DNA from 2 places in the Kosakonia sp. MUSA4 genome. Region 2 is predicted to be linked to the other one. Evidence: predicted binding sites of a transcription regulator. Region 2 holds the regulator's gene; the other holds the start of a gene.
What was found. Region 2 encodes Fur, which represses iron uptake genes when iron is present. Its sites were predicted from a motif close to ATAATAATGAGAACNACTATCAA; they were not measured.

Region 1: a site for Fur is predicted at 3,302-3,324, ahead of fepD (Fe(3+)-siderophore ABC transporter permease). Genes of this name have one in related genera too.

What each region holds. Positions count from the first base shown of each region.
Region 1 is NZ_CP025697.1:1,320,196-1,332,455, reverse strand. Features, by position in the region: gene entC (isochorismate synthase EntC) at 1-580, opposite strand, end outside; gene fepB (Fe2+-enterobactin ABC transporter substrate-binding protein) at 804-1,727, shown strand; gene entS (enterobactin transporter EntS) at 1,991-3,226, opposite strand; gene fepD (Fe(3+)-siderophore ABC transporter permease) at 3,339-4,343, shown strand; gene fepG (iron-enterobactin ABC transporter permease) at 4,340-5,332, shown strand; gene fepC (iron-enterobactin ABC transporter ATP-binding protein) at 5,329-6,138, shown strand; gene entF (enterobactin non-ribosomal peptide synthetase EntF) at 6,780-10,667, opposite strand; gene C0557_RS06270 (MbtH family NRPS accessory protein) at 10,664-10,882, opposite strand; gene fes (enterochelin esterase) at 10,910-12,118, opposite strand.
Region 2 is NZ_CP025697.1:1,439,554-1,451,813, forward strand. Features, by position in the region: gene chiP (chitoporin) at 21-1,418, shown strand; gene C0557_RS06870 (beta-N-acetylhexosaminidase) at 1,463-4,114, shown strand; gene fur (ferric iron uptake transcriptional regulator) at 4,221-4,667, opposite strand; gene fldA (flavodoxin FldA) at 4,957-5,487, opposite strand; gene ybfE (LexA regulated protein) at 5,651-5,935, opposite strand; gene ybfF (esterase) at 6,066-6,839, opposite strand; gene seqA (replication initiation negative regulator SeqA) at 7,022-7,576, shown strand; gene pgm (phosphoglucomutase (alpha-D-glucose-1,6-bisphosphate-dependent)) at 7,601-9,241, shown strand; gene C0557_RS06905 (EamA family transporter) at 9,355-9,783, opposite strand; gene kdpE (two-component system response regulator KdpE) at 9,816-10,493, opposite strand; gene kdpD (two-component system sensor histidine kinase KdpD) at 10,490-12,260, opposite strand, start outside.

The DNA of each region.
Region 1 (12,260 bases), 120 kb from region 2:
CACCCAGCAGCGCGCCACCATCCGGCAACGGAACGTGGAAATTGAAACTGGCCGGGTTCTGGGCAATCAGCCGCTCCAGCAACACGCCGCCGTCGATGTGGCTGTCGGTGGCAATCTCGATCAGGCGGGAGAGCACCACTTTGTCCACTTCCGGCGTGGCGGTCTTCTGCGCCGCGCGTGCCACCATCTGCATGAAGGTTTCCTGCTCCGGGATTTCGCGTTGCGCGACAACATTCGGCATGCTGCTGGCGTTGAAATAGCGGGCAGAACGCTGGCGCGCCGGGCGGGAGAAAGTTTGCCATGACGCCGGAATAAACAGCGCCGAAGGTTGGGTGGTATCGAACGGGATTGCGCCGACCATCACCGGCCGGACCACGCCCTGCGCTTTCGCATCGGCAAAGGCCTGCGCCAGTTTGCTCTGGAAGGCGCTCTCTGGAGAATCACCGCTGACGGCAGGTTCAGAGAAACGGGCAACGCACCCGGAGGTTATAAAACTGCGGTACGGCGACATAAACAAAAACTGATCCGCGGCCAGTGTTTTTGCAGACTGCTGGATATCCTCAGCCAGGGACATATCCATATCATCCTCCAACAACTATAAGTAAGATTAATAATAATTATCATTTGCGTTTTGTTTCTGTAAGATAAAAAGTTATTACCCGCGCTGTCAACAGCAGATTCCTCTTCTGCGTCGCTAATGCTTGCATCCCCCTCATGCAATGATGAAAATGAGAAGCATTAACCTCAACAAAAACAGGACGCAATCCGTGAGATTTTCTTTTTTGTTCCGTAAGCCCTTAGTGATGCTGGGCATTTTTGTTTTAGGACTAACCTCAGCAACCGCCGCCGACTGGCCTCGCCAGGTCACCGACAGCCGCGGTACGCATCAGCTCGACAGCAAGCCGCTGCGCATTGTGTCAACCAGCGTCACCCTTACCGGATCGCTGCTGGCGATTGACGCACCGGTGATTGCCAGTGGTGCAACCACGCCGAATAACCGTTTTGCCGACGCGCAAGGCTTTCTGCGCCAGTGGGGCGACGTGGCGAAACAACGCAACGTCGCGCGTCTTTACATTGGTGAAGCGAATGCCGAAGCCGTTGCCGCGCAGATGCCGGATCTGATCCTCATCAGCGCCACCGGCGGCGATTCCGCCCTTGCCCTGTACGACCAGCTTTCCACCATCGCGCCGACGCTGGTCATCAATTACGACGATAAAAGCTGGCAGGCGCTGCTCACTCAACTGGGTGAAATCACCGGCCAGGAAAAACAGGCCGCGGCGCGCATCAGCGAATTCAACCAGCAACTGGCCGACGCCAAAGCGCGGATGAAACTGCCGCCGCAGCCGGTTACAGCGCTGGTTTATACTCCCGCCGCGCACAGCGCCAACCTGTGGACCCGCGACTCCGCGCAGGGCAAGTTGTTGCAGCAACTGGGCTTCGCCCTTGCGCAGCTACCGGCCAATCTGCAAACCAGCCAGAGCCAGGGTAAACGCCACGACATCGTGCAACTGGGCGGCGAAAACCTTGCCGCCGGGCTGAACGGTGAAGCGCTGTTCCTGTTCGCCAGCGATCAACAAGATGCCGACGCGCTGAGTGCGAACCCGCTGCTGGCGCATCTGCGTGCGGTACAGAACAAACGCGTTTACGCCCTCGGCGCAGAAACCTTCCGCCTGGATTACTACAGCGCTACCCGCGTGTTGCAGCGTTTGTCGGCGCTGTTTGGTTAATCTGTTTGCCGGATGGCGGCTGCGCCTTATCCGGCCTACACAAAGCGGTACAGCAGACGTAGGCCCGGTAAGCGTCAGCGCCACCGGGCATTTCCCACAGCGACACCCTTTTCCCTGTAAGCAAAGCTGCTGAAGCGCTGGGGGTGTGCCTCCGCCGAAATCGGCGGTTTTGCCGGATGGCGGCTGCGCCTTATCCGGCCTACATAAAGCGGTACGGCAGACGTAGGCCGGATAAGCGACAGCGCCCTCCGGCAAACAGCTTTCTACGCGGCAGGCTGCGTCTGACGAAAACGGCGCAGCTCGCCGAGCGCCACCACCAGCACTAAACCGATCGCCGCCAGTACCAGCCCGCTGATGCTCGCCGATGAGGCGGGCGTCATCATCGATCCCATCGCCCCCAGCAGCGCCGCGCCAATCGCATCGCCGGTCACGTTCTGCGCGGTCCACAAACCGTTGATGCGCCCGAGCATCGCTTCCGGCGTCTGGGTTTGCAGCAGGGTGTACTGCAACAGCGAACTCACGGCGGTCAGCCAGCCGCATAACGCCAGCAACAGCACGCCGAGCGCCCACACCGGCATCAGGCTGAACAGCCCTATCGCGACAAAAGCGCCGACGCTGGTCATCAGCATAATCACGCCAGGTCGTTCGCTGTGCGCCAGTTTGCCGCTGGTCAACGCCCCAATCGCCGCACCAAGCGGCAGCGCGGCATACAGCAGGCCGATTTCCGCCGCCGACATGTTCCAGCTCATCGCCAGCGCCGGGTAAAGCACGCGCACGGCGCTGGCCATGGTTAACAGCCCGCCGAGCAGCGCAATGCCGCCAATCAACGGGTTACGAAATAAAAATTGCAGCGCCGTCAGCAGCGATTTCAGCGGGTGCTCGCGCGGCTGCGGCGGTGGTGGCAATGCAGGCAGGCTGAGTAACGGCAACAGGGTAATAAACGTCCCCGCCGCCGCCAGACCGTAGTTCCACACTACGCCGCCCGAAGCCAGCAGCAGACCGCCGCACATTGGCGAAATCACCGACCCCAGACGCACCGTCAGCATGGTGATCGCCCCCGCCTGCATCAGGTTTTCCCGCCCGACCAGCGCAGGCGTTGCCGCCAGCAGCGCCGTCACGCCGAGCGCGCCGAAAAAGCCGTCCCACAAACCCAGCAGATAGATCGCCGCCAGCGAAGGCTCCGCCAGTTGTGCGTTCAGAAACAGGCCGATAAACCCAACGCCGCAGGTGGAGCGCGCCAGTAAAATCAGTTTCTTACGCTCATAGCGATCCGCCAGCACGCCACCAAACATCAGGCCAATAAACATGGCCGAACCGGTCAGCGTGACCGATAACCCCACCTGCCAACTGGAGTGGGTCATTGCCTGAATCTGCACCGGCACCGCTACGCCAAGCAGGCCCAGCGATAAAATCGAGATAAAACGCGCCAGAAACACCGCGCGAAAAGCCGGATGCGTGCGCAGCAGGCTAAGGTTCAACAGCCAGGATTGTTGTTTCATCACAGCGCCTTAAATACGTACTTTTTATGTCCATATGTCGGCTTCGCATGTTAACATATCAAAACAAGATCGATAACGATAATTACTATCATTATCAAATTTGGGACGTCTTATGTCGTGTTCTGCTTTTCCGGCGCGCCCCTTTGTTCTCGCCGGACTATTGATACTGCTTATTGTCGCCGCCGCACTCAGCCTGTTTATCGGTGCCAAACCGATGCCCGCCTCCGTGGTGATCGACGCCCTCTTCGGCGTCTGCCAGAGCGCGGACTGCGCCGTCATCCGCGATGCGCGCCTGCCGCGCACGCTGGCGGGTCTGCTGGCCGGTGGCGCGCTGGGCCTTGCTGGTGCGTTGATGCAAACCCTCACCCGTAATCCGCTGGCCGATCCCGGTCTGCTTGGCGTGAATTCCGGTGCCAGTTTCGCCATTGTGCTCGGCGCAGCGCTGCTCGGTATTTCGTCTCCGGTGGAGCAATTGCTGCTGGCGTTTTGCGGCGCGCTAGCCGCGTCGCTGCTGGTGGCCTTTACCGGCAGCCAGGGCGGCGGGCAGCTCAGTCCGGTGCGTCTGACGCTGGCGGGAGTGGCGCTTGGCGCGGTGCTGGAAGGGCTCTCCAGCGGGATTGCGCTGCTGAATGCCGATGTCTACGACCAGTTGCGATTCTGGCAGGCCGGATCGCTGGATATCCGCACCCTGCAAACGTTGAAAATGGTGATCATTCCGGTGCTGCTGGCGGCGGCAATCACGCTGATGTTGAGCCGTTCGCTCAACAGTTTGAGCCTCGGCAGCGATACCGCCACGGCGCTTGGCAGCAAGGTGGCGCGCACGCAATTACTCGGATTAGTGACCATCACCGTGCTGTGCGGCAGCGCGACGGCGGTGGTCGGCCCGATTGCCTTTATCGGGTTGATGATGCCGCACATGGCACGCTGGCTGGTGGGCGCGGATCACCGCTGGTCGCTGCCGGTCACACTGCTTGCAACGCCAGCGTTGTTGCTGTTCGCCGATATTATTGGCCGCCTGATTGTGCCCGGTGAGCTGCGCGTATCGGTGGTCAGCGCCTTTCTCGGTGCGCCGGTGCTGATTGTACTGGTGCGCCGCGCGCGCGGAGGTGGCCTGTGATGTCGCCGTCCCGTCGTTTAGTCGCCAGTTGTCTGCTGATGGGGCTTTGTGCCGTGCTGATGGCGGTCTGGAGCCTGCGCAGCGGCGCAGTAACGCTGGAATTGACCCAGGTGATGCACGCATTAACCGGCGATGCGCCGCGCGCGATGCAACGGGTGGTGATGGAGTGGCGTTTACCGCGCGTATTGATGGCGCTGCTGGTCGGTGCCGCGCTCGGCGTCAGCGGCGCGATTTTTCAATCGCTGATGCGCAACCCGTTAGGCAGCCCGGATGTGATGGGCTTTAACACCGGCGCATGGAGCGGCGTGCTGGTGGCGATGGTGCTGTTTGGTCAGCATTTAACGGCCATCGCGCTGGCAGCGCTGGCGGGCGGTATGCTCACCTCGCTGGTGGTCTGGCTGCTGGCCTGGCGCAATGGCATTGAAACCTTCCGCCTGATTATTGTCGGCATTGGCGTGCGTGCAATGCTCGTGGCCTTCAATACCTGGCTGCTGCTGCGGGCATCGCTGGAAACCGCCCTCACCGCCGGGCTGTGGAATGCTGGCTCGTTGAACGGCCTGACCTGGGCGAAAACACTGCCTTCTGCGCCAATTATTCTGGCAATGTTCGTGTGCGCCGCCCTGCTCGCCCGGCGGATGCGGTTGCTGGAGATGGGCGATGACAGCGCCTGCGCGCTCGGCGTTCGCGTCGAGCGTTCGCGCCTGCTGTTAATGCTGGTGGCGGTGGCGCTGACGGCGGCGGCTACCGCGCTGGCGGGGCCGATTTCGTTTATCGCGCTGGTGGCCCCGCATATCGCCCGGCGCATTAGCGCCACCGCTCGTTGGGGCTTAACGCAGTCGGCCCTGTGCGGCGCGCTGCTGCTGCTGCTGGCAGATTTTATCGCCCAGCAAGGGTTTACGCCTTATCAGTTGCCGGTGGGCGTGGTCACCGTCAGCCTTGGCGGTATCTACCTTATCGCCTTGTTAATTCAGGAGTCCCGCAAGAAATGACCGACTTATCTTCCCGTTTGCGCGGCGCAGACTTAACGCTGGGTTATGGCAAAAAAATTATTGCTGAGCAGCTAAGCGTTGCCATTCCCGACGGCCATTTCACCGCCATTATCGGCCCCAACGGCTGCGGTAAATCAACGCTGCTGCGCACTCTAAGCCGACTGATGACGCCCGCACAGGGGCATGTTTATCTCGATGGAGAGCAGATCCAGCGCTTCGCCAGCAAAGAGGTGGCGCGGCGCGTCGGGCTGCTGGCGCAAAACGCCACCACGCCGGGCGATATCACCGTGCAGGAGCTGGTGGCGCGCGGGCGCTACCCGCATCAACCGCTGTTCACCCGCTGGCGTAAAGAGGATCAAGACGCCGTGGCGCGGGCGATGAAAGCCACCGGCGTGGATTTGCTGGCCAGCCAGAGTGTCGATACGCTCTCCGGCGGCCAGAGGCAGCGAGCGTGGATTGCGATGGTGCTGGCGCAGGAAACCGCCATCATGCTGCTCGACGAACCCACCACCTGGCTCGATATCAGCTACCAGATCGATCTGCTGGAGCTGTTAAGCGCGCTGAACCGTGAGCAGGGTTATACGCTGGCGGCGGTGCTGCATGATTTGAATCAGGCCTGCCGCTACGCCACGCATCTGATTGCGCTGCGCGATGGCAAAATTGTCGCGCAGGGCGCGCCGAAAGAGATAGTTACCGCCGAATTGATAGAAGCGGTCTACGGTCTGCGCTGCATGATCATTGACGATCCGGTGGCGCATACACCGCTGGTGGTGCCGCTGGGGCGCAGCGGCATGCCAGCCGGATAAGCCGATCGATTGACTGCATCGCCCGATTGCCGGATGGCGCTAACGCTTATCCGGCCTACGGCGCAATCCCCTTTGTCAGCCCGGTAAACACGTAGGCCCGGTAAGCGTCAGCGCCACCGGGCATTTCCCGGCAGCGATACTATTTTGCCAGTGGACACAGGTGCTGAAGCGATGGTTTTTGTCCCCGCTGAAATCGGCGAACCGAAGCGCAGATGACAAGGGCTGGACGCCAGAGATGGCGGCCAGAGGCGAGTCGAGCAGGACAAAATTGCCGGGAGCAATTTTGAACAGCGCTTGCGCTGGCCCCGAAGGGGCGAGTCCCATGGATGGGACGAGTAATCACGAGTTGAGCCGACCGCAGGCAGATGCCCGGGAGGTGAGCGCAGTGCGCAGCACCGATTTCCCGCGGGGCCGCGGGGATTGAAAAGGGGAGCGCGGTAGCTCCCCTTTTCCCGTTCACGAGCGACAAAGCATAAGTGTCTGCCAGTCTTCTGGTGAACGGAATAATTCCACAATATTCCCAATATCCACAAACGCCGGATGGCGGCTACGCCTTATCCGGCCTACGGCGCAAACCTCTTTGCAGGCCCGCTAAACGCGTAGGCCCGGTAAGCGTCAGCGCCACCGGGCAACAGGCCATATCACTCTCCCAATATCTCCCTTAACACCGGCCCGATACGCTCAAACGCCTGCGGCGAAATAATATCGACATGGGCGCAATCCTGGCGATAGACCGCCAGTTCCCGCACCCACGGCGCCCAGGCTTTGTGCGGATCGGTACCTGCGGGCAGCGTGCGCTCAGCGACAAACAGCGTCGCCTTGCCGTCAAACGGCAGGCTGTGCGCGGTGGTCAGCAAACGCACCGCGTCGGCGTAGTTGCCTTCGATAGTCGAAAACAGCTCGCCGGAGCTTTGCCCTTGCTGGGCGGCAAGAAAGGCCTGCCGCTCACGCTCAATCTCTGCCAGCACTTGCGGAGCCAGCCCGTTTGCCTCTTTTTCCGCCCAGTTTTGCGTCTCCGGCGGCCAGGTGTCGAGCAGGCCAAGGAAGGCCACCTCTTCGCCCCGCGCCCGCAAACGCGCGGCAATGCCCTGCGCCAGCGTGCCGCCAAGCGAGTAACCGAACAGGTGATAAGGCCCGTGCGGCTGCTGCGCCAGCAGCGTGGCAAGATGCTGCTCGCAGGCGTCATCCAGCGTTGCTGCCTGCTGTAGCGGGCCGAAAGGTCGCGGCGACTGAATGCCGGTTATCGACCAGCGCGGCGCAAGGTAACGCGCCAGCACGCTGAACTGCCAGGCAAAACCGGAAGCCGGATGGAAGCAGAACAGCGTCGGGCCGTCGCTTTCGCGCAGCGGCAGCAGCGTTTCCATACCAAGGCGCTGCGCCTGCTCCGCCGTCAGGCTCTGCGCCAGCAGCGCGGCGAGTTTCTCCACCGTCGAAGCGACCATAATCTGCCCCGGCGTCACCGGCCTTTGCTGCTCACGGCTGAGCTGCGCTGCCAGACGCATCGCCAGCAGCGAGTGGCCGCCGAGCGCAAAGAAATCGGCCTGCGCATCCTGCACCTCGCAGCCCAACAGCACAGCAAACGCCTGCGCCACACGTGTTTCCATCCCGGCGTTCACCGGGCGACCACGGCGTGTCGCCGCCAGTTCCGGCAATGGCAGCGCTTTGCGATCGAGTTTACCGTTCGCGCTCAGCGGCAAGGCGCTCAGTTGTAGCAGGCGCACCGGCACCATATGCGGCGGCAGTTGCCCGCGCAGTTGATCCAGCAACGTGGCGGTATCGAGCGGCAAACCGGATGCGGAAACCACATAGCCCACCAGTTGACGCGCATCGCCGCCGCTGGCCGCCGCCTGATTAAAGACGCAGGCATGAGCCACCGCCTGCACCACATCCGCCAGCGCCAGCATCGTCCGATCAATTTCGCCCAGCTCAATACGCTGGCCGCGAATTTTCAGTTGATCGTCGCTGCGTCCCAGATATTCCACCGCGCCATTTTCCAGCCAGCGCGCCACATCGCCGGTACGGTACATGCGCTCGCCGGAGGCGAACGGATCGGCGATAAAGCGGCTGGCGGTCAGATCCGCACGTCCCAGATAGCCCTGCGCCAGTTGAATACCCGTCAGATAGAGATCGCCCGCCACGCCCGGCGGCACCGGGCGCATCATGGCGTCGAGAATACGCAGCCCGGTATTCCACACCGGGAAGCCAATCGGCACGCTGTTGCCGCGCACCTGCGCCAGCGCTTCGCCATGCGCCGGATACCAGCTTACGTCCACCGCCGCTTCCGTCGGGCCATACAGGTTATGCAGCGGCGAGCCGGCCAGGAGTTGCCATTCGCGGCACAATTCCGCTGGCAGCGCTTCACCGCTACAGAACACCTGCTTCAGCGAACGACAGCACTGCTGCGCACTTTCCGGCGTCAGCGAAGCGACAAAGGCCGCCAGCATCGACGGCACGAAATGGGTCGTGGTCACGCCATATTCGGCAAAGAAAGCCTGTAACGCTTGCGGATCGCGGTGCGCTTCCGGCTCGGCCATCACCAGGCTGGCCCCGGCGATAAACGGCCACCAGAATTCCCACACCGAAACATCAAAACTGCACGGCGTTTTCTGCGCCACCACATCCTGCGCGTTCAGCGGATACTGCTCCTGCATCCACAGCAGGCGGTTGACGATGGCGGTCTGGCCGACCATCACCCCTTTCGGTCGCCCGGTCGAGCCGGAGGTGAAAATGATATACGCCGTCTGTTCCGGGCGCGCCAGATTGAGCGCGTCACTGCCCTGCGCGGCCAGCGGCTGCTGGTAGCAGAAGTGCGCCAGCCCCGGAATATCGCTAAAGCGGGCGAGTTGATCGTCTGCGGTGATCAATAACCTTGGCTGCGCATCTTCCAGCATCATCCGCAGACGCTCGTCCGGGTAGCCGGTATCCAGCGGCAGCCAGGCGGCGCCCGCTTCGACAATGCCGTGCAGCGCCAGCGTCAGGAAGACCGAGCGCGGCAACGCCACCGCGACGCTGTCACCGGGCTGCACGCCAAGCTGACGCAGATGCTGCGCCAGCGCGACAACCTGTTCGCGCATTTCGCGATAGCTGAATTGCCAGCGGGCATCGCGCAATGCAGGCGCGTCCGGGGTTTTCACCGCCTGCGCCGCCACTAAATCGCTTAAGGTGGTGGTCGGCAGCATCATGCCGGTATCGTTAATGTTTGCCAGCTGTTGCGCTTCGTGCGGGGCAAGCAGATCGGCATCGCCGCTGCGCAGCGCCGGGTTTTCGGCAAACTGCGCCAGTAATTGGCCCAGCCGCGCCACATGGCCGCGCAGCGTGGCTTCATCGTAACGGCTGCGGTTCGCCAGCACTTCAACGGCAAGGCCGCCCTCGTCATCCGGGAACAGCGCAATCTCCAGATCGTTGACCGGCCCGGTCGCCAGCGTATGCGTGGTGCCGTGAATGCCATCGACATCCAGCAGGTAGTCAAACATTTTGACGTTGAATACCGGGCCAAACAGCGGCTCATCGCCTGCGGCGCGGCCCGCATCGCGGACAATCTGCTCGGCATCGTAACGCTGATGGCGGCGCATCGCTTTCTGGCTGCCCGCCAGTTGCGTGGCCAGTTCCGCGAGGGTTTGCGCGCCATTGATATGAATGCCTAACGGCAGCACGTTCAGCACCGGTCCGGTAGCGGTTAGCGCGGCGGAACCCATGCGGCGCATAAAAATAAATCCGGCGGCGTAATCCATCCGCCCGCACAGGCGACCGAGCCATAGCGCCACCAGCGCCAGCCCCAGATCGGCAGGCTGGCTGTTCGGCAGCGCGCGGGTTAAACGGCGGAAATCATCAGCATTGAGCGCAACGTTCAGGCGCAGGATATCGGTGGTCGCCGCGCGTCCCGGCAGCGGCATTGAAGAGAGTGAAACCGGCGGCGGCAGTTCGCTGCGCTGTTTCGCCCAGAAAGCGCCATCGCGCTGCCAGCCATCGCTGTCGCGATAACGCTGATACTCTTCCGCCACTTGCGCAAACGGCGTAAAGGGGGATGACGGTGTTTCGTCGCCGCGTCGCCAGGCGCTGTAAATTGCGGCGATCTGGCGGGTAATGGCCGGGAAACTGAAACCATCGACCAGTAAATGGTGATAGCGCTGATACCAGTACCAGCGCTGCTCGCCCACGCGCAGGAGCTGATGGCAGACCAGCGGTTTGCCGCTCTCGACGCGCAGGTTTTGCGCCAGATCGGCGCGCATAATGTTCAGCGCGGCGGCATGCGCATCGCTGTAAGTGCGTAAATCGGTGATGGCGGGCAGCACAAACTGTTGCGATTCATCCACCCACTGCCAGACGTCACCGTTATCTTCCTCAAAGCGCATGCGCAGCGTATCGGCCTGCGCCATACCGGTAACAATCGTCTGCGCCAGCAGCGCGGCATCAATATCGCCCTTCAGCTCAACATAGTGTGCCACGCTCCAGGCGTTGGGCAACGACGAGAGTTTTTCCGCCATCCAGATCCCAGGCTGGGCGGCGACCAGCGGTAAACGTTGCGTCATTGGCCGCTCCTTGCTGTCACGTAGTGCGCCGGGGTTAAGCTCTGCCAGTGAGCGGCAAGCCACATATTGCAGGCATCCTGCGGATGCGGTTCGCACACCACGCGCCAGCCATCAGGCAACGCGCACTGTGCAGGCCACAAACTGTATTGCTGCTGGCTGTTTTGCAGAATATAAAACCGCCCTTGCGGATTATCGAAGGGGTTGGTGAACTCCATAGCAAACTCCTGTCATAGAAGGGCGCGTCAGCGGGCGCGGGTCAAAGGCTGCCAGAGGGTAATCAGCCCGGAAGTCAGCCCGCCGCGCCAGCAAAGCGCATCATGTCCGCCGTCAACCTGACGCCAGAAAACCGGCTGCTGTATGCGTTGTAACAGGGAAAAAAGCGCCTGATTGGCGCGAAAAATCAGCGGTTCGCGCGCGCCCGCTTCCAGCACAATGCGCAGGCCAGAGGGGTGCAGTTCACCGCGTTGAAGTTGTTGGATAAGGATGCCGTCCTGCTCTGCACCGCGATGCGGCCACCAGTAAGAACCGGACTGGCTCAGTACGCAGCCAAAACGCTGCGGCCAGTGCAGCGCGGCATAAAGTGAAGCGAGACCGCCAAAACTCTGCCCGGCCACCACCGTGTGCTCAGCACAATCGCTGAACGGCGCCAGCGCCTGCACCTGCGGCAGCAGCTCTTCCTGCACCGCCAGCCAGAAATCAGCATTGCAGGGCAGTTCGTGCGTGCGGTGCGCGTTATCAATCACATCGATCAATACATAGACCGCCGCCGGTAGTTGCCCCTCATGGGTGAGCGCGGCCAGCGCGGGCCAGACCGGCATACTCTGCGCCCAGAATTGCCCGTCGAGCAGCACCGCCAGCGGGCGTTCGGCGGCGTTTTCCTCGCCGGTGGTGTAGATCCACACGCGACGCGTATTGTTCAGCCGCTGGCTGCGCCAGCGCAGTAATTGCGGTTCATTGAAAGGGGTATCGGATGCCTGCCAGCCCGGTTGTAGCGGCGCATCGGGCATTTCCAGCGCCGAAACCGGATGACCGCGCCCGCCGCGCCAGCTTTGCGGGTTAAGCGGATCGGCAATCGCCTGCGCCAGCAGCTTGCGCCAGCCTTCGCGCAGGGCGGCGCGATCCGGTGGAGTGGCAGCAAACACAGCGGGGGAAAAGTCGTCGTGATTTTGCGAAGGCATCAGGCAATAGCTGCCCCGCCAGCACGCTTCAAGGCGAATCTCGCGGTACCAGACATCGGTACCGGCAATGCGCTCAAGCGATTGCGGCCGGGCATTTTGATGATGATCGGTCACGCCGGTGATATAGAGCCAGACCCGTTGAATGGGAGATGTGGTTTCCGTGCCTGCTGGATCTCGCCACCAAAACGTAACGCGGTATCCGCCCGCTTCCTGCACCCATTCCGGCCCCTGTTTTGACTCCCACCAGGCATCACTTCCCGTTGTTGACGTCACGTCTATTACCCCAAATATGCTGTGGAAATTTTTGCTTGCACTTCTAAATTTGTTGATAATATTATTGATAACAATTTGCATTTGCAATAGCGTATTAGCGCGCTGTGGGAAGCGCGTCTTTCACAAAAGAGGCCACCTTTGT
Region 2 (12,260 bases):
GCGTCCAGAAGGAATCACTCATGCGTATGTTTAGTGGCAAACGTAGTGCACTGGCGCTGGCTATTGCCAGTGTCACAGCAATGTCGGGCTGGGTTGTATCTCCACAGGCTCATGCAGCAGGTTTTATCGATGATTCCACGCTCACGGGCGGTATTTATTACTGGCAGCGTGAACGTGACCGTAAAGATGTTCTGGAAAATAAATACAAAACTAACCTTTCGCACTCGACCTGGAACGCCAATCTGGATTTCCAGTCGGGTTATGTCGCTGACATGTTCGGTCTGGATATTGCGGCTTTTACCGCGATTGAAATGGCAGAAAACGGCGATAGCGCGCATCCGAACGAAATTGCTTTCTCCTCCAGTAACAAAGCCTACAAAGAAGACTGGTCAGGAGATAAAAGCGGGATCAGCCTGTATAAAGCCGCCGCGAAATTTAAATATGGCCCGGTCTGGGCGCGCGCGGGTTACATTCAGCCAACTGGGCAAACGCTGTTAGCGCCGCACTGGAGCTTTATGCCGGGCACCTACCAGGGGGCGGAAGCCGGGGCGAATTTTGATTATGGCGATGCAGGTGCGCTGAGCTTCTCGTATATGTGGACCAATGAATACAAGGCGCCCTGGCATATCGAGATGGATAAGTTTTATCAGAACGACAGAAAAACCAAAGTCGACTATCTGCACTCGCTCGGCGCAAAATATGACTTCAAAAACGACCTTGTGCTGGAGGCCGCATTTGGCCAGGCGGAAGGCTACGTCGATCAATACTTTGCTAAAGCCAGCTACAAATTTGACGTGGCAGGCAGCCCACTCAGCACCAGCTACCAGTTCTACGGTACCCGCGACAAAGTCAGCAATGGCGGCGTGAACGATATTTATGACGGCACCGCATGGCTGCAAGCGTTGACCTTCGGCTACAAAATTGGTCAGGTCGATTTGCGTCTTGAAGGCACCTGGGTCAAAGCTGACGGCCAGCAAGGATACTTCCTGCAACGTATGACGCCAACCTATGCGTCATCCAACGGGCGCCTCGATATCTGGTGGGATAACCGCTCTGACTTTAATGCCAACGGTGAAAAGGCTCTCTTCTTCGGTGCGATGTATGACCTGAAGAACTGGAACCTGCCAGGCTTTACGGTCGGCGCATCTTACGCCTATGCGTGGGACGCGAAGCCGGCTGATATGGCAACACCGGATGCGTATTACGATCCAAACTACCGCCTGAAAGAGTCCGCTTACAGCCTGGATGCCATTTATACCGTTCAGGATGGTCGCGCCAAAGGCACGATGTTCAAGCTGCACTTTACCCAATATGACAACCATTCTGACATCCCGAGCTACGGCGGCGGCTACGGCAACATCTTCCAGGATGAGCGCGACGTGAAATTCATGGTTATCGCACCGTTCACCATCTTCTGATGCGTTTGCCGGGTTATGCCCGGCTGAAATACAAGGAATAAGTAATGAAAACAGTACGTTTAAGCATCTTGGCCAGCGCAATTTTCGGCGTGTTAAGCAGCCCCGCGCTGGCAAACCAGAGCACCGTCGACGCCATCAGCCAGTTTCATCTTAACTACGCGGTGAAGGATAACTTTGCCGCACAGAACGGCATTGATTGTGCGAAGCTTGGTGCCGACTGGGCTTCCTGCAATAAAGCGGTGATCACGCTGACCAACAATGGTGAGGCTGTAACCGACAAGGATTGGACGATTTACTTCCACAGCATCCGTCCGATACTGGAGGTGGCAAATGACCAGTTCAAGGTCACCCATATCATGGGCGATCTGCACAAGCTGGAGCCAACGGACAAATTTACCGGCTTCCCGGCAAAGCAGGCGGTGGAAATTCCGGTTGTTAACGAGTACTGGCAGTTGTTTGTTACCGATGTGCTGCCTCGTTGGTACGTGACGGCCGAAGGTGCGACGGCAAAAGTGATTGCCAATACCGATACCGAAGATCTGTTCCAGTTTGTTACGCCGCTCGACGGCCAGTGGAAACGTACGCCGGATGATAAAAACATCCTGATGACCGCTGAAGCGCGCTTTGAGAAAAATAGCGACGTCAAAGCGCTAAACCTCTCCACGTTGCGCGGCCAGATTGTCCCCACGCCGCAGAAGGTAAAAATCTCCGGTCAGGATGTGGATCTGAGCAAAGGCGTGACGCTCGATCTCTCTGTGCTAGGCGCAGATGCGCAGGAAGCGGTGAAGTCGCGCTTCGCGCTGCTGGGCGTTAAGGAGGGCAGTTATCCCATCCGCACAGAGATCGCAGTGAAGGCTTTTGCGGGTGATGAAGCCATATCTGGTGCCTATAAGTTGCACATTGGGGCAAATGAAGCGGTAATCACTGGCTTTGATCAGGCTGGCGTGTTCTACGGCCTGCAATCTTTGCTGTCGCTGATCCCTGCCAGTGGCGAGCCGAAAATCGCACAGCTTGAAGCGAAAGACGCACCGCGCTTTGATTATCGCGGGATTCAGCTTGATGTGGGACGTAATTTCCACAGCAAAGATGCCGTACTGCGCCTGCTGGATCAAATGTCAGCTTATAAGCTGAACAAATTCCACTTTCACCTTACCGATGACGAAGGCTGGCGCATTGAGATCCCCGGTCTGCCTGAGCTGACCGACATCGGCAGCAAACGTTGCCACGATCTGAGCGAGAAAACCTGCCTGCTGCCGCAGCTGGGTTCCGGCCCGGACAGTAACAACAATGGCAGCGGCCACTTCAGCCGTGCCGATTACATCGACATACTGAAGTACGCGAAAGCGCGACAGATTGAAGTGATCCCGGAAATTGATATGCCGGCACACGCCCGTGCCGCAGTGATCTCAATGGAAGCGCGCTATGAGCGCCTGATGAAAGAGGGTAAAGAGAAAGAGGCGAACCAGTACCGTTTACTGGATCCGACGGACACCTCCAATACCACCGGGGTACAGTTCTATAATCGCACTGGTTATCTGAACCCGTGCCTCGATTCGTCACGCAATTTCGTTGATAAGGTGATGGGTGAAATCCAGCAAATGCACAAAGAAGCGGGTGTGTCGCTGAATACCTGGCATTTTGGCGGTGACGAAGCGAAAAACATCTATCTGGGAACGGGTTATACCGACCAGAAAAAACCGGAAGCGGGCAAAGGCATCATCGATCAGAGCAAGCAGGACAAACCATGGGCTAAATCTCAGGTCTGCCAGTCTATGGTCAAAGAGGGTAAGGTTGCAGATGTTGAGCATCTTTCCAGCTACTTTGGTATTGAGGTCAGCAAGCTGGTGAAAGCGCACGGTATCGGCACCATGCAGGCGTGGCAGGATGGCCTGAAAGATGCTAAAAATGCCGCCGAGTTTGCCACCGATCACGTCAATGTTAACTTCTGGGATACGCTCTACTGGGGCGGTTTCGATTCGGTAAATGACTGGGCAAACAAAGGGTTCCGCGTCATTGTCTCGAACCCGGACTATGTTTACCTCGACTTCCCGAACGAAGTCCATCCGGCGGAAAGCGGCTACTACTGGGGCACGCGCTTTAGCGATGAGCGCAAGATCTTCAGCTTTGCGCCGGACAACATGCCGCAAAATGCTGAAACCTCACTGGATCGCGACGGCAATCCATTCAACGCGAAATCGGACAAACTATGGCCTGGAGCCTATGGTCTTTCTGCTCAGTTGTGGAGTGAAGTGGTACGTACCGACAACCAGATGGAGTACATGATTTATCCACGCATGATTGCGGTCGCAGAGCGTGCCTGGCACCGCGCCGGTTGGGAACAGGATTATCAGGCCGGTCGCGAGTACAAAGGCGGTGAAACTCATCTGGTCGATGTAAAAGCGCTGGATAAAGACTGGACCCGCTTTGCAAATCTGTTAGGCCATCGTGAACTGGCAAAACTGGACAAAGCAGGCATTAACTACCGCCTGCCTGTACCGGGCGCGCGCGTGGTCGGCGGCAAGCTGGAAGCCAATACCAGCTTCCCGGGAATGGTCGTGGAATATTCTACGGACGGCGGTAAAAACTGGCTGCGCTACGATGATAAAGCGCGTCCGCAGGTGAGCGGGGAAGTGCAGATCCGCACCGCCAGCCCGGACGGCAAACGTTTCAGCCGTGTGGATAGCGTGAAAGCGTAATTATTGCTGAAGTAACCTGCCCGGCAGCGCAAACCTGCCGGGCATTTTTGTTTTTGAAGGGCAAAAAAAAAGCCAACCTGAAGGCTGGCTTGAGTATGAAAAGGGATTATTTCGCATCGTGCGCGTGTTCATCTTCGCGGCAGTCACCCTCGGCGCAGTGGCCGTACAGGTAAAGACTGTGGTTCGTCAGGCGAATGCCGTGTTTGGCGGCGATTTCACGCTGACGCGCTTCGATGGAATCATCACTGAATTCGATCACTTTGCCGCAGTCGAGGCAAATCAGGTGATCGTGGTGATGCTGCTGAGTCAGTTCAAAAACGGATTTCCCGCCTTCGAAGTTATGACGGGTCACAATGCCGGCGTCATCAAACTGGTTCAGTACACGATATACTGTCGCCAGCCCGATCTCTTCGCCCATGTCGATCAGTCGTTTATATAAATCTTCCGCACTGACATGATGGTTATCCGGTTCCTGAAGCACTTCCAGGATTTTTAACCGAGGAAGCGTGACTTTCAGGCCAGCCTTCTTTAATGCGGTATTGTTGTCAGTCATGCGGAATCTGTCCTGTTGCTATACGATTCACTTCCTCAATGGAAGTTAGAAGGAATGCACCTGGGATAATGCGTCTCATTATAGAACTGCCATGGCTAAATGAAAACTGCAAGTCCTCAAGTAAAGTAAGCTTTTAAAACGTGGTGTCACCAGCAACTCCTGTGCTTCATAACACCACTTTAGCAGGGCTTATTGTACAGCGATGGAGAAAAAAGTTAAAAATTTGTAGCAATTATTTCCATTGCTTTTACCTATTAATACCACGTAACCCACAGATTACGCCGTAAAATCAGGCGTTGATGATGTCATCAAGATGTAACTCTTCGCGAACTTGCTTAACCCATTTTTGTACACGTTCTGCGGTCATTTCTGGCTGACGATCTTCGTCAATCGCCAGACCAACGAAATGGCCATCATCCACCAGCCCTTTAGAGGCTTCGAAATGGTAGCCTGCAGTCGGCCAATGGCCCACGATAGTCGCGCCGCGCGGCTCAATAATATCGCGGATCGTACCCAGCGCATCACAGAAATATTCTGCATAGTCTTCCTGATCGCCGCAGCCAAACAGCGCAACTAACTTACCATTAAAATCAATGTCTTCCAGCGTCGGGAAGAAATCATCCCAGTCGCACTGCGCTTCGCCATAATACCAGGTCGGAATGCCGAGCAGCAGAATGTCATATCCTTCGATATCTTCTTTGCTGCTCTTGGCAATGTCATGTACGTCGGCAACGTCCTTACCAAGCTGACTCTGAATCATTTTCGCAATATTTTCGGTGTTGCCGGTGTCGCTGCCGAAGAAAATACCTGTAATTGCCATGAGTAAAATAACCTCTTGAAACCTAATGAATATGATGGTGGCGCTTTGCCCACAGATAAGGGCAATCATAGCAGAACAGAGAAGCGCGCGAAAACAGCTATCGCCGCGGAGTGCACTGTATGACACATGAAAACGTGAAAATAAGAGAGGTGATTCGGAGTAATTACTTTCCGCGCAATGCGCTCAGCTGTGCCAGCAGCATCTCTTCGATAAGTTCGCTGCGGCTCATGTCACGCGCATCGGCAAGTTCGTTTAACGCATCAACGGCTTCCACGTTCAGTTTTAGCTCGACGCGTTTAAGCCCACGAACTTTATCGCGTTTTAATTGATTGCGTTTGTTGATGCGTAACTGTTCATCACGCGAGAGCGGATTCGTCTTCGGCCGTCCCGGGCGACGCTCATTCGCGAACAGATCCAGGGTTGTACGGTCCGTTTGTTCTTTAGCCATGTTTAAGCATACTACGGGAAAGACAAGCAATCGGGCTGCCGCCCGGGCTGAATAGCGCGCCATCATACATCAGCATAACGGGCGCGCCAACGGGCGGACGCGTTCTGGCGACTGGTCGCCGCCTTTTTAATCAGTTTGACTTTTCAGCGAGATAACGATTAATTGCCCGCATCACCGCTTCAGGTTTTTCCGCATGCACCCAGTGACCGGCACCAGCAATCACATGCGCGCGCGCCTGCGGGAACTGTTCAAGCAAAGCGCTCCGGTACTGCTCCGTAACGTAAGGGGAGTTGCCGCCGCAGACAAACAGTGCCGGATGAGGCCATGCGGGAATGGTTTCCCAGCCGACAATATGCGGATATTGCACCCACAACACCGGCACATTGAAACGCCATACACCGTCAACAAACGACTTCAGCAGAAACTGGATCACGCCTTCTTCTTTTACATGCTCGCGCATTAGCGAAGCCGCTTGCTGGCGCGTAGTGACCTGCGCGTCAGTGACCGCATTGATCGCGGCAAATATCTCGTCATGACGGCGAACGTGGTAATCGACCGGTGCAATATCAATCGCCACCAGCTTTTCTACGCGTTCCGGTGCCAGCGCCGACAGCGCCATCACGGCTTTGCCGCCCATTGAGTGACCAATAAAGATAGCTTTGTCGATGTGATGGTCATCCAGCGTATCCAGCAGATCCTGCGCCATTGCCGGGTAGTTCATCTCGTCGGAACGGGGAGAAAGACCGTGGTTGCGCATATCAACCTGCACCACGTCGTACTCCTGCACCAGTTCGCGGGCCAGTACGCCGAGGTTATCAAGGCTACCAAACAGTCCGTGGACAAGGACGACCGGAGAATTGTTGTGCGGATGTTGTGCAGATTGCGCTCGCGTGTTCAATTTCATAGGAAAGTTCTTTTTTTCACTCTGGCAGGTTAGGTTATTATGGTGAACATTCTGCCGCCCGGCTGCAAGGTTAAGAATTACTCTTACTTTTGCCGCCATCCTGGTTTGACGCTATCCGCTGTTGAGATTTCACTTTATAATCCCAACACTTGTATTCAGATTAGATATAGCACTGGATTAAGATGAAAACGATCGAAGTTGATGATGAGCTCTACAGTTATATTGCCAGCCACACTAAGCATATCGGCGAGAGCGCATCCGACATTTTACGGCGTATGTTGAAATTTTCCGCCGTATCACCGGCACAGCCAGCCGCTTCTCTTGCACCGGTAAAAGAGCCGCGTACCGCTGTTGCTGTCGAAGGCATCAAACCGGCTAATACCGCAAAAGATAAAGTCCGCGCTGTGCGTGAGCTGCTCCTCTCTGATGAATATGCCGAGCAGAAAAAGGCCGTCAATCGTTTCCTGATGGTGCTGTCTACCCTCTATTCACTCGACGACAAAGGCTTTACGGAATCCACTGAATCACTGCACGGGCGCACAAGAGTATACTTTGCCGTCAATGAGCAAACCCTGTTGCAGAACGGCAACCAGACCAAACCGAAGCAGGTGCCGAACACCCCTTACTGGGTCATCACCAACACCAATACGGGCCGTAAATGCAGCATGATTGAGCACATCATGCAGTCAATGCAGTTCCCGGCGGAATTGATTGAAAAAGTTTGCGGCACAATTTAATCCTTGCATTGAAAGGACCAGGCAATGGCTAACCACCCGCGTGCGGGTCAACCTGCACAACAGGGCGACTTGATTAACGTCGCCCAGCTTACTGCGCAGTACTATGTGTTGAAACCTGAAGTCGGTAATTCAGAACATGCGGTGAAATTTGGCACTTCCGGCCACCGTGGCAGTGCCCATCGCCACAGCTTCAACGAGCCGCACATTCTGGCCATCGCTCAGGCGATTGCCGAAGAGCGTGCAAAAAACGGGATTACCGGGCCGTGCTATGTGGGTAAAGATACTCACGCGCTGTCTGAACCGGCGTTTATTTCCGTGCTGGAAGTGCTGACAGCAAACGGTGTGGATGTGATCGTGCAGGAAAATAACGGCTTCACGCCGACGCCTGCCATCTCAAACGCCATTCTGGTACACAACAAAAACGGCGGCGCGCAGGCGGACGGTATCGTTATCACCCCGTCGCATAACCCGCCAGAAGATGGCGGGATCAAGTACAACCCGCCTAACGGCGGCCCGGCGGATACCAACGTTACCAAAGTGGTGGAAGACCGCGCTAATGCGCTGTTGGCAGATGGCCTGAAAGGCGTGAAACGCCTTACGCTGGATGCAGCGCTGGCCTCCGGTCATGTAACAGAAAAAGATCTGGTGCAGCCCTTTATTGAAGGGCTGGCGGACATCGTCGATATGGCGGCAATCCAGAAAGCGGGCCTGAAACTGGGCGTCGATCCGCTGGGCGGCTCCGGTATTGAATACTGGAAGCGCATCGCGGAGTACTACAAGCTGGATCTGAGCATTGTTAACGATCAGGTCGATCAGACCTTCCGCTTTATGCACCTGGATAAAGACGGCGCGATCCGTATGGATTGCTCCTCCGAATGTGCGATGGCGGGTCTGTTGGCGCTGCGCGACAAGTTCGATCTGGCGTTTGCTAACGATCCGGACTACGACCGTCACGGCATCGTTACCCCGGCCGGGCTGATGAACCCGAACCACTACCTGGCGGTTGCTATCAACTACCTGTTCCAGCACCGTCCGCAGTGGGGCAAAGATGTCGCTGTCGGTAAAACGCTGGTCTCTTCAGCGATGATCGATCGCGTGGTGAACGACCTTGTCCGTAAGCTGGTGGAAGTGCCGGTGGGTTTCAAATGGTTTGTTGATGGTCTGCATGACGGCAGCTTCGGCTTTGGCGGCGAAGAGAGCGCGGGCGCGTCCTTCCTGCGTTTCGACGGTACGCCGTGGTCAACGGATAAAGACGGCATCATCATGTGTCTGCTGGCGGCTGAGATTACTGCCGTGACCGGGAAAAACCCGCAGCAGCATTACGATGAGCTGGCGGCACGCTTCGGCGCGCCGAGCTACAACCGTTTGCAGGCTTCTGCCTCCTCCGCGCAGAAAGCCGCGCTGTCCAAACTCTCTCCGGAAATGGTAAGCGCCAGCACGCTGGCAGGCGACCCTATCACCGCGCGTCTGACTGCCGCTCCGGGCAATGGCGCATCGATTGGCGGCCTGAAAGTGATGACCGACAACGGCTGGTTCGCCGCGCGTCCGTCAGGTACTGAAGACGCCTACAAAATCTACTGCGAAAGTTTCCTCGGTGATGAACACCGTAAACTGATCGAAAAAGAAGCCGTAGAGATTGTCAGCGAAGTGCTGAAAAACGCGTAATAAAAAGGCTCCTTTGGGAGCCTTAATTTTTGGACCGTACTTATCTTATTCGGCCTGCCAGAAGCGTGTAGGCCGGATAAGGCATCGCCGCCATCCGGCGATTGGGCGCAAACTCACCCCAGCGCCACCATCAGCGCACCGGCAGTAATTAACGCCACGCCCGCTGCCGCCACCAGCGAGACTTTCTCGCCAAACAGGATCACGGCCAGGATCACGGCAAACACCACGCTCAGCTTATCGATAGGAGCAACCCGCGACACGTTGCCGCTTTTGATGGCCATAAAATAGAACAGCCACGACAGCGCGCCCGCGACGCCGCTCAACACCACAAACAGCAGCGCTTTTTTATCGGCCAGCACGGTAGAGACCAGCGACAATTTGCCCTGCACCACGACCACACCGACCAGAAATACGGCCATTACCACCGCACGGATCGCCGTGGCGGTATTGGCGTCGAGATGTTGCAAACCGATCTTGCCGAAAATAGCCACCAGCGCAGCGGTGACCGCCGATAACAATGCATAAATTAGCCAGGCGCTCATCTTACCCTCCCAAAAAACAGCAGGATACGCCTTCAAAGCATAAACCGGTAGCCAATCCCTGTTTCAGTAAGTAAATGGCGAGGGCGGGCAGGATCGGCTTCAAGTTTCTGGCGCAGATGGCCCATATAGATGCGCAGGTAGTGGCTATGCTCGATGGCATTCGGCCCCCAGACCTGGCTTAGCAGTTGTCGCTGGGTTAACACTTTGCCGTGATTGTTCAGCAGCACGGCCAGCAGACGAAATTCAATGGGCGTCAGATGGATCTCTTCCTCACCGCGCTGGATGCGGCGGTTAGCCAGATCGACACGAATATCGGCAAAGGTCACCACCGGTTCGCCGGGGGTTGTGGCCGCATGACGGCGCAGGGCAACGCGCAGGCGGGCCTGCAACTCGCCAATACCAAACGGTTTGCTGAGGTAATCGTCGGCGCCGGCATCAAGAGCCGCAATTTTGTCGCTCTCTTCTGCACGCGCCGAAAGGACAATCACTGGCATCTGGCTCCACTGGCGCAAATCGCGGATAAAGTCCAGACCGTCGCCATCCGGCAGCCCCAAATCGAGGATCACCAGATCGGGTTTGCGGGTAGCGGCTTCAATCAGGCCGCGCTGTAAAGTCTCCGCTTCATGGACGCGCAGCCCCTCAGCTTCCAGCGCGGTACGCAGAAATCGGCGAATAGCTTGCTCATCTTCGACAATCAGAACGTTGATCACAGATCCTCAGATAATTCATCCAGTTGCGGCGGTGTCTCACGTGGAAGTGTAACACAAAACAGCGCCCCCCCTTGCGGGCGATTGCGGGCACTGATGGTGCCGCCATGAACCTCAACAATCGCCTGGCAAATCGCCAGCCCAAGACCGACGCCAGGAATCGCTGATTCCTTGGTTCCTCGCGCGAACTTATCAAAAATGGCCTGCTCTTGTCCTGCCGGAATACCTGGCCCGTTATCCCACACATCCAGCATCAACTGTTGCGGCGTATCATGGGCGGTAATGCCGATCTCCGCCCGCGGTCCTGCGTATTTCACCGCATTTTCCAGCAGATTGATCAGCACCCGTTCAAATAATGGGCCATCAACATGTACCAGCATTAATGGGTTGGGTAGGGCGAGGTTAATATGGCGGCCGCCAAGCCCAGGTTCCAGCGTTCTGAGCGCGCTGCCAACTACCTCTTCCAGCGTTAGCCACTCTTTTTTAAGATTAAAACCGCCGGACTGAATACGCGCCATATCCAGCAGATTATTCACCAGCCGCGTGGTATTCAGCACATGCTGACGGATCTCGTTAGCCTGCGGCGCATGCGAGGAGCCTTCACTTGCCAGATCGAGCGTCAGGATCTCCGCCTGGCCAAACAGCACGGTCAGCGGCGTGCGCAGATCGTGGGAGAGCGCAGCCAGCAAAGAGTTACGAATACTTTCCCGCTCGCTGGCGAGGCGAGCCTGTTCTTCGCTGGTGGCTAATGCCTGGCGTTCAAGCGCACTGGCAACCAGCAGGGTGAAGGTTTCCAGCAGGCGTTGCTGTTCCGGGATCATCAACTGGCGCAAGTTGGCCGGTTCCACAATCAATAACCCATGGGTTTTTTGGTCACTTTTAAGCGGCAAAATTTGATATGGCACGCCGGGCAGGGTGTCGGTTCCCGCTCCGGCTGGCTGGCCTTTATCAAAACTCCAGCGGGCAATCGCATCATCCCAGGGCGTCATTCCGTGGGGTTGCGTCACCGCTTTCAACTGCCCGTGGCTGCCCGGCAGTAACAATTTGCTGCGGGCATCAAAGGTAGACTGGATAAACCTTTCGCTGGTGACGGCGATATCCTTGTTATTACGCCCGACCGCCAGCGCTTTCGACATCTCATAAAGATGGCGGGTGCGCTGCTCGCGATAACGAGCCACGCGCGCCTGATAACGCACCCCGGCAGTGAGATTGCCAATCACCAAACCGACTGTCAGCATCACGCCAAAGGTCAGCAGATATTGCACATCGGAAACGGCCAGCGTGCCGCGCGGAGCGATAAAAAAGAGATCGAAACTGAGGACGTTAATCACCGTGGCGAACGCGGATGGCCAACGCCCATAAAACAGCGCTATCAGCACCACGCCGAGCAGGTAGATCATCACCAGGTTGGCGGCATCGAAAGCCGTTAGCCAATGCGCGGCGATCAGGGTGATTGCCGCGCAAAGGGCGAGGGCGACGGCACAACCTTTTAGCTGTACCCGCCAGCGCTCAATAAACGGGCGTGTATCTCCGGCGCGAGAGGGCAAGGTAACCGGAGCGTCGTCCAGCGCGATGATCACCAGGTCGAGATCTGGCGCGCGGCGCGCCAGCTTATCGGCAAACGATTCCGGGTTCCACCAGCGGTGCTTATTGCGTCGGCCAATAATAATTTTGCCGAGGTTATGCTCACGGGCGTAACGCAGAATCGCCTTATCTTCCGCCGGATCGGAAAGCGTTGCCGTTTCGGCCCCCAGTTCCTGCGCAAGGTGC